One region of the Streptomyces griseus subsp. griseus genome, then DNA from elsewhere that is predicted to be linked to it. Evidence: riboswitches for the same ligand, from Rfam matches in the RefSeq annotation. Region 1 holds a riboswitch; each other region holds the start of a gene.
The links. Region 1 has a riboswitch for cobalamin ahead of D6270_RS23225 (ribonucleoside-diphosphate reductase subunit alpha). Riboswitches for the same ligand answer to the same signal wherever they lie in the genome.
Positions count from the first base shown of each region.

Region 2: linked by a shared signal. The riboswitch ahead of D6270_RS01610 (ABC transporter substrate-binding protein) and the one ahead of D6270_RS23225 (ribonucleoside-diphosphate reductase subunit alpha) in region 1 are both predicted to bind cobalamin.
Region 3: linked by a shared signal. The riboswitch ahead of metE (5-methyltetrahydropteroyltriglutamate--homocysteine S-methyltransferase) and the one ahead of D6270_RS23225 (ribonucleoside-diphosphate reductase subunit alpha) in region 1 are both predicted to bind cobalamin.
Region 4: linked by a shared signal. The riboswitch ahead of D6270_RS11725 (ABC transporter substrate-binding protein) and the one ahead of D6270_RS23225 (ribonucleoside-diphosphate reductase subunit alpha) in region 1 are both predicted to bind cobalamin.

Region 1 covers NZ_CP032543.1:5,116,171-5,118,361, forward strand. The annotation lists gene D6270_RS23225 (ribonucleoside-diphosphate reductase subunit alpha) at 1-953, opposite strand, end outside; cobalamin riboswitch at 1,087-1,222, opposite strand; gene D6270_RS23230 (YbdD/YjiX family protein) at 1,401-1,604, opposite strand; gene D6270_RS23235 (carbon starvation CstA family protein) at 1,601-2,191, opposite strand, start outside.
Region 2 covers NZ_CP032543.1:366,631-368,821, forward strand. The annotation lists gene D6270_RS01610 (ABC transporter substrate-binding protein) at 1-938, opposite strand, end outside; cobalamin riboswitch at 999-1,186, opposite strand; gene D6270_RS01615 (beta-ketoacyl-[acyl-carrier-protein] synthase family protein) at 1,283-2,191, opposite strand, start outside.
Region 3 covers NZ_CP032543.1:6,387,539-6,389,729, reverse strand. The annotation lists gene metE (5-methyltetrahydropteroyltriglutamate--homocysteine S-methyltransferase) at 1-1,308, opposite strand, end outside; cobalamin riboswitch at 1,491-1,637, opposite strand; gene D6270_RS28680 (hypothetical protein) at 1,939-2,136, shown strand.
Region 4 covers NZ_CP032543.1:2,558,226-2,560,416, reverse strand. The annotation lists gene D6270_RS11735 (amino acid permease) at 1-531, shown strand, start outside; gene D6270_RS11730 (M67 family metallopeptidase) at 701-1,123, shown strand; cobalamin riboswitch at 1,137-1,340, shown strand; gene D6270_RS11725 (ABC transporter substrate-binding protein) at 1,379-2,191, shown strand, end outside.

The DNA of each region.
Region 1 (2,191 bases):
TCCAGGTACACCGCCGCGGCGCCCTTGCGGCGGCCGCCCTGGTTCACCGCCGCCACCGAGGCGTCCAGCGTCTTGAGGAACGGCACGATGCCGTTGGAGTGCCCGTTGGTGCCCCGGATCAGCGAACCCCGGGCGCGGATACGGGAGTACGACAGACCGATGCCGCCCGCGTGCTTCGAGAGGCGCGCCACCTGGTGGTAGCGGTCGTAGATCGAGTCCAGCTCGTCCTTGGGCGAGTCCAGCAGGTAGCACGAGGACATCTGCGGGTGCCGGGTGCCGGAGTTGAAGAGCGTGGGGGAGGAGGGGAGGTAGTCCAGCCGGCTCATCAGTCGGTAGAGCGCGGCGACCTCGTCCAGCGCGCGCACCGACTCGTCCTCGGCCAGCCCCGCGGCCACGCGCAGCATGAAGTGCTGCGGGGTCTCGATGACCTGACGGGTGAGCGGGTGGCGCAGCAGGTAGCGGCTGTGCAGCGTGCGGAGGCCGAAGTAGCCGAAGCGGTCGTCGGCGCCGTCGGCCAGCGCCTGGTCGACGAGTTCGTCCAGCGCGTCCGCGTGCAGCGCCACGAACGCGGCGGTGCGGTCCGCGATCAGGCCCTCGCGGTGACCCACCGCGACCGAGGCGGAGAAGTGCGTCGCGCCCTGGCCCGCGGCCTCGTCGGCGATCGTACGGGTCAGCAGCCGGGCGGCGAGCTGGGAGTACGCCGGGTCCTCGGAGATCAGCCCCGCCGCCGCCTCGGTGGCCAGCGAGCGCAGCTCGGCCTCGTCGGAGCGGGCGTTGCGCCCGCGCAGCGCGGAGGCGGCGACCCGTCCGGGGTCGGTGTCGGGCAGATCGACGGTGAGGTCGGTCAGGGTCCGCAGCAGGGCGGTCCCGGGTCCGTCGTTCGTGCCGTCGCCGGACGTGGTGGAGGCAGCGGATTCGGTGGCTGAAACCGGATCGGCGGGCGCGATGGTCACTGGGCTTTCCCTCGCTCGGCTGGGGGCCGGCGGCGAGCGGGGAAACCGGGCAGCACGATGCCCTCCAGGGCAGCACTGCTACGGCGTCCACCGGCCCATCCGCGAGGCCCGGACGTCTGGCGTCCGGTTCGGTCGAGCCGGACGCACTGTCGACAGGTCTTCGGACTTCGGGTGTGCAAAAGCACACTGATCACACCGTTGCGGGACAGTTCCGGATTCGCACCGGATTCCCCTGCGGCGACAGCGAGGTCGAGCATACATGTGGGGGGCGCTCGATGAGGAAGCCCCCACATGTTGTGTCGGCGTGAACAGATGTCGGTATGGCGGTCTGGCTTCTTCGCCCGGCTTTCTCCGTATCGGCGGCGCGCAGAGGCCCTCTTGGAGGGCGCGAAAAGGGGCCGCCGCGCCCCTGGGAGGGGTGCGGCGGCCCCGATCGGCCGGTGGCGGTCAGCAGCAGCGGAAGCCCTCGCGGGGGTCCGCCTCACGGGCGTCCGTGCGGCTCCGCTCGAAGGCCCGGCGGTCCATCACCGGCGTGTCCGGATCGTGAGCCCTCGCGTGCGCCACATAGCGGTCGTACGTCGACTCGCCGGTCAGCTCACGGACGTACCAGCGGATCCGTCCGGCCACCCGTCGTACGTCCGCGAGGGTCATGTCCGGCTCCCCGTTCCCGCCGCTTCCTTGCGGATGCCGCCCTCGGGGCCGACACCGGCGGCGGCCAGTTCGGCCTTCTCCTCCTTGGTGGCGATGAGCGAGGCCGGGGCGACGAACTTGGACTGGACGAACGGCGTCTCGTGGAGCCTGACGCTCTCCGGGTCGCGGATGGCGTTGAAGCAGACCCGCCCGGCATCCACCAGCACCACGATGATGAGGAGCGCGAAGAGCGCGCACAGCACCCCGTCGACGGTGGAGTTGGTGACGACGGTCTGCATGTCGTCCATGTTCTTGGCCGGCGGCAGCACCTCGCCCGCGTCGATGCCCGCCTGGTACTTGTCGCGCTGGGCGAAGAAGCCGACCTTCACGTCGGAGGAGAAGATCTTCTGCCAGCTCGCGGTGAGGGTGACGGCCACGTCCCAGGCGAGCGGCACCGCGGTGACCCACGCCCACTTCAGGCGGCCGGACTTGATCAGCAGGACGGTGCAGACGGCCAGCGCGACGGCGGCCAGCAGCTGGTTGGCGATGCCGAAGAGCGGGAAGAGCTGGTTGATGCCGCCCAGCGGGTCGTGCACGCCGACCCAGAG
Region 2 (2,191 bases), 4.7 Mb from region 1:
CTGACGGCGTCCATGGTCCTGGTGACCGGATTGGACTCCAGGAACTCGATCTTCTTCTCGGCGCTCTCGGCGGTCTGCATCGTGCGGCTCAGGTCGCCGATGACCAGGACGTCGGGGTTGCGGTCGGCGACCGTCTCCCAGCTGATCTGTGGCCATTCGTCGTGGGTGTCGTCGAAGGCGTTCTTCGCGCCCAGCTCCCGGGTGATGACACCGGGGGCGCCGCAGCAGCCCGCGAGGTAGGGGGCCTTGGAGTCGGAGAACCAGTAGAGGAGGGAGGCCTTCGATCCGTCGATGCCGTCCGTGGCCTTCGCCACCCGGGCCCGGAGCTTCTTCACCAGGGCGTCGCCGCGCTCGGGGACGCCGAACACCTGGGAGAGTTCCCGGACTTCGGTGTAGACGCTGTCCATGGTGAGGGGTGCGGTACGGGCTCCGTCACCACCGCCGCTGTTGTCCTTGCCGATGCAGTCGGCGGGCGAGATGTAGGTGGGGACGCCCAGCTTCTCGAACTGTTCGCGGGGTGCGACGCCGCCCTTGGCGAGGGTGGAGGTGAAGGAGGCGGAGAGGAAGTCGGGCTCCTTGTCGAGGACCTTCTCCGAGGAGGGCCGGTTCTCCGATATGCGCTCCACGCCCTCGTTGGCCTTCTCCAGGCCCTTCATCACCGGGTCGCTCCAGGTGGCGGAGCCCGCGAGCCGGTCGGCGAGGCCGAGCGAGAGCAGGATCTCGGTCGATCCCTGGTCGACCGAGACGGCCCGCTGGGGCGGCGCCTTCACGGTGACGGTGCGGCCGCAGTTCCTGAGGGTGAGCGGGAAGCCGTCGGCCCGTTCGCCGCCCTCGGCGGACGAGGTGGTGGACCCGCCGCCGCAGGCGGTGAGCAGGACGACGCCGGCCGCGAACAGGGCGGCGGTGCGTATCGGGGCAGGGGTGGCCTTGGACAGCACGGAGGACCTCGGTGTCTCTGGGCCCAGCCGCGGAGCCCGTCGTACGCTTCCCGTGTCCCGGTGCGGGGCACGGGTGCCAGCAGGTCTTCGGACTCGGGTTCGTCCGGGCGGGACGCCTTCCCGGAACGCGTGTGCGCTCCAGTGGCCGTGGCCCCGCCCGTCCCCCTCACCGCTGCGCGTCAGTTCCGGTCTCGCACCGGATTCCCTGACCCCGTCGCTGGGGTTCGACTGGCCCCGGCAAGCTATCACGGGTCTTCGCGCAGCTCAGAGCCGGTGCAGGGGCCGCTCCCCCGGGTGGGCCGGTGCGGCGCGGGATCGTCCCGCCGCACCGGCCCGGCAGCGCCTTACGGAGCCTGGAGCGCGATCACCGCGTTCTGTCCGCCGAACCCGAAGGAGTGGCTGACGGCCCGTCGTACGGGCAGCTCACGCGGGGTCTTGGTGACGCAGTCGATGGCGAACCCGGGGTCGGGGGCGTCCAGGTTGGCGATCGGCGGGACGATGCCGTGCTGGAGCGTCAGGACGGTCAGCCCCGCCTCGATGGCACCGGCCGCCCCCATGCAGTGGCCCAGTACGCCCTTGGGGGCGGTGACGGGCGGCCGGTGCGGGTAGGCCCGGCCGATGAGGGCGGCTTCCGTGGCGTCGTTCAGGGGGGTCGAGGTCCCGTGCGCGTTGACGTGGTCGACGTCCTCGGCCCGCCACCCCGCGTCGGCCAGCGCCGCGTCGACGGCCGCCTGCGCGACCGCCCCGGAGGGGTGCGGGGAGGTCGGGTGGTGGGCGTCGGTCGTGGCGCCCGTACCGGCCAGCAGCGCCCGGGGGGCCGCTCCCCTGGCGCGGGCGTCCGCCGCCCGCTCCAGGACCATGATCGCGGCGCCCTCGCCCATGACGAGTCCGGCCCGGTCGGCGGCGAAGGGGCGGCAGAGGCGGGCGGGGTCCCCGTCCCGCGGGGCCGCCGCGCCCGAGCGGGCGAAGCCGGTCATGGCGACCGGGAAGACGATCGACTCGGTGGCTCCGGCGATCGCGATGTCACACTGTCCGAGCGCCAGCATGTCGCGGGCCACGGAGAGGGCGGTCACCCCGGAGGAGCAGGCCGTGCAGGGGGCGAGGCTGGGGCCCGTGGCCTTCATCTGGATGGCGATCTCGGCCGCGGGCATGCTCGGGATGGTGAGCAGGATGCCCGAGGGCGAGGTGGCCTCGGGGCCGCGCCGCTCCAGGGCGACGGCCTGTTCGGTCAGTCCGGCGGAGCCGCCGCTGCT
Region 3 (2,191 bases), 1.3 Mb from region 1:
GAGGTGGGCGCGCTGCGCGAGGGTGCGCTCGGCGTACGGCTGGGAGCGGCGGCCGTCGGCGTCGGTGATGGCCGCCGTACGGGCGCGGACGGCCGGGTCGCGGGTGACGGCGGCGTCGGTGCGGGAGGCCAGGTCGGCCCGGTTGGCGGCGAGTTCGGCGGAGATGGCCTCGGTGCCCTGGGAGAGACCCTTGGCCAGGGTGACGATCTCGGCGGTCTTCTGCTTGGCGAAGGCGAGCCAGCGGGCGATCTGCGGGTCGATGTCCTGCTCGGCGTCGGCGTCCAGCGGGACGTGCAGGAGGGAGCTGGAGGCGGAGACGTCGACGTGGTCCGCGAGGCCGAGGAGCGTGCCGAGGGTGGCGAGCGACTTCTCGTAGTCGTTGATCCAGATGTTGCGGCCGTTGACGACGCCCGCGACCAGGCGCTTGCCGGGCAGTCCGCCGGCCGCCGCGAGGTCGGCGAGGTTGGCCGCGCCGGACTCGGTGAAGTCCAGCGCGAGCCCCTCGACCGGGGACTTGGCGAGCACCGGCAGGGCCTCGCCGAGCCGCCCGAAGTAGGAGGCGACCAGCAGCTTGGAGCGGTCGGTGAGGGAGCCGAGCTCGCGGTAGGCGCGGGCGGCGGCGTTCAGCTCGGCCGGGGTGCGGTCCTGGACGAGGGCGGGCTCGTCCAGCTGCACCCACTCGGCGCCCGCGGCCCGGAGGTCGGCGAGGACCTCGGCGTACACGGGCAGGAGCCGGTCCAGCAGGGTCAGCGGCTCGAAGTCGGCGGCGACCCCGGGGGCCGCCTTGGCGAGCAGGAGGTAGGTGACGGGTCCGACGAGGACCGGGCGCGGGGTGTGCCCCTGCGCGAGGGCCTCCTGCAACTCGGCGACCTGCTTGGCGGAATCGGCGGTGAACACCGTGTCCGGGCCCAACTCGGGCACCAGGTAGTGGTAGTTGGTGTCGAACCACTTGGTCATCTCCAGCGGCGCCACGTCCTGCGTACCGCGGGCCATGGCGAAGTAGCCGTCGAGGGCGTCCGCCCGGACCGCCTCACGGTGCCGCTCGGGGACAGCGCCGACCATGACACTGGTGTCCAGGACGTGGTCGTAGTACGAGAAATCACCGGTCGGCACCTCGTGGACCCCGGCCTCGGCGAGCTGCTGCCAGGTCCCCCTGCGCAGTTCGGCGGCGGTCTGCCGGAGGGTGTCCGCGTCGACGCGGCCCTTCCAGTAGCCCTCGATGGCCTTCTTCAGTTCACGGTTCTGACCCTGGCGGGGGTAGCCGTACACGGTGGCCCGTGCTGCCGCGGCTGCGGGCTTCGCTGTCACGTGACTCTCCTTCGCGAGCATGTCTCCAGCTGATCCCGGGACGGGACGCGGACGCGAAGGGGTGACGAAATCGGGCGGGAACACGACACGTTGACCGTGTCCGTCCACCCGACGGTTACGCCGACCCGCCCACGAGGTCACCGGGAACTCCGCACACGAACGGTCGCGTGCGGGCAACGGGCAGGTCTTCGGACTCGCGGGCACGTCTGCCGGGGCAGACACCTACTGGCCGTCGCTTCCCAGACCCGGCCGGGCCCAGTGCGTATGACGGCGGTCGTTCCCACTCACCGCTGCGGGGCAGTCCCGGATTCCCACCGGGTTCCCTCTTACGACACCCTGCCTGGCGGACAGGGCGAACCAGCTGCACCGGCCACCCTAAGGGGACGGCCACCGGGCGCACACCGTTGTTCACACTTCGGACGGTGATATGAGACACGGGCTCCGAACGGGTGACCTCGGGTTCCGCTCCTCTTCGCCCGTTCGCTGACTTCCGGTCAGGTCGTGGTGGCACGGTGACACAGATGTAACCGAATGGCGTAGGCGAACCGGAACCACAGAGCGTCACAGGCCGTTCTTCCTGCCAATACCCGGCCGCCGATCCACGGCGGCGACGAGCGAGGGAAGCGCCATATGAAGAAGACAGTCGGGTGGGCCCAGGACGGCGACGACTGGACGATCACCGTGAACGGCACGCTGTACCGGGCCGTGGAGCGGCCCGCTGACGGGCGCGTGCACGACTATCTGGTGCGGGGCAACGACCTGACCGCCGAGTGCCCGAGTCTGGGGCACGGGCTCGGAGTGATCCGGGCGCACGAGTCCCGGAGCTGACCTCCGGCCGGGTCCGACGGCGAGGTGCGGCGGCCGCCCGCGCCTCGACGCGACC
Region 4 (2,191 bases), 2.6 Mb from region 1:
GCCATCGTCAACTTCGTCGTCCTGACCGCGGCGCTCTCCTCCTGCAACTCCGGCATGTACTCCACCGGCCGTATGCTCCGCGACCTGGCCATGAACGGACAGGGCCCGCGCGCCTTCACCAAGCTGACGAAGAACGGCCTGCCGCTCACCGGCACGACCTTCTCCGCCGCCCTGATGCTCGTCGGCGTCTGGATCAACTACCAGTGGCCGGGCGAGGCGTTCAACTACGTCGTCTCCTTCGCGACCATCTCCGGCATGTGGGCCTGGATCATGATCCTGTTCAGCCAGATCCGCTACCGCCGCCTGGCCGACCGGGGCGTGCTGCCGCAGTCCTCGTTCAAGGCCCCGGGAGCCCCGTACACCAGCTGGTTCGCGCTCGCCTTCATCGGCATGGTCATCGTGATGATGGCGATCGACAAGGACGCCAGGATCTCGCTGTACTGCGCCCCGCTCTGGGCGCTCCTCCTGGGCATCTCCTACCTGGTGCTCAAGTCGCGCGACCCGGAGAACACCGCCTTCGCCAAGCGCTGACCCAGGCGTCGTCCACCCCCGACCCCGAGGGTGGGCCCGGCCACCCCGAGCCCACGACCACCCTCCTCCCGGACCGCCCCGGCCACCCCCACGGGCCCCGGCGTCCACCATGCGGGCCTTCCCGTACCGCCCACCGGTACGGGAAGGCCCGCATGCCTATCCTGGCGCCATGCTGACCATCACCCAGGCGCTCCACGACCAGATCGTCGCCCACTCCCGCGCCGACCACCCCGACGAGGCGTGCGGTGTGGTGGCGGGCCCGGCCGGGACGGGGCGCGCGGAGCGCTTCATCCCGATGCTCAACGCCGCCCGCTCGCCCACGTTCTACGAGTTCGACTCCGGCGACCTCCTCAAGCTCTACCGCGAGATGGACGACCGCGACGAGGAGCCCGTGATCATCTACCACTCGCACACGGCGACCGAGGCCTACCCCTCCCGCACCGACGTGACGTACGCCAACGAGCCCGGCGCCCACTACGTCCTCGTCTCCACCGCCGACACCGACGGCGCGGGCCCCTTCCAGTTCCGCTCGTACCGCATCGTGGACGGCGAGATCACCGAGGAAGACGTGCAGGTCGTCGAAGCGTACTGAGCGCCTGGGCGGATCGCGGAGCCGCCGGACGGGTCTGGCACACTGCACCCCAGACCCGAACACAAGGCAGCAGGAACCAGGAAGCCGGTGCGAATCCGGCACGGTCCCGCCACTGTGACCGGGCGCGCCCTCCCGTACGGACGAATCCCCCGTGGACGACCCCGCACCGGAGGGCGCGCCCGGAAGCCAGGAACTGGCCCGCTGCCTTTCACGCATCGACCAGGGGACGCGGAAATCCCCCGGAGAGGCCCCGCCATGTCCCGGCGCACCCCCGCGCTCATAGCCGCCGCCGTGCTGCTCCCGCTCGTCCTCACCGCCTGCTCCACCTCGGAGACCTCCACCGACGCCAAGGGCGAGCCCGAGGCCTCGGCGAAGAGCGACGGCTTCCCGTACACCGTCACCAACTGCGGTGTCACCACCACGTACCAGGCCCCGCCCGAGCGCGTGGTCACCATGAACCAGCACGTCACCGAGATCATGCTGGAGCTCGGCCTCACCAAGTCCCTCGTCGGCACCGCCTACCTCGACGACAAGGTCCTGCCGAAGTACGCGAAGGACTACGCCTCCGTACCGGTGATCGCCAAGGAGTACCCCTCCTACGAGCAGGTCCTCGCCACCAACCCCGACTTCGTCTACGGCGGCTACAGCAGCGCCTTCACCGCAGGCGACGGCCGCGGCCGCGAGGCGTTCAAGAAGTCCGGCATCGAGACCCGGCTCAACACCGAGAGCTGCGCCAAGGCCGACACCCCGATGGAAACCCTGTACGAGGAGATCCGCGAGGTCGGCCGCACCTTCGGCGTCACCGACCGCGCCGAGGCCTGGATCAAGCAGGCCAAGGCCGACAACGCGGCCACCGCCGAGAAGCTCAAGGACCTCGATCCGCTCTCCGTCTTCGTCTACGACAGCGGCGACAAGACCGCGTTCACCGCCGGCGGCAAGGGCATCGGCAACGAGCTGATCAAGCGTGCCGGCGGCACCAACATCTTCGCCGACCTCGACAAGTCCTTCGGGGACGCCTCCTGGGAGAACGTCGTCGCCCGCAAGCCCGAGGCGATCGTGATCTACGAC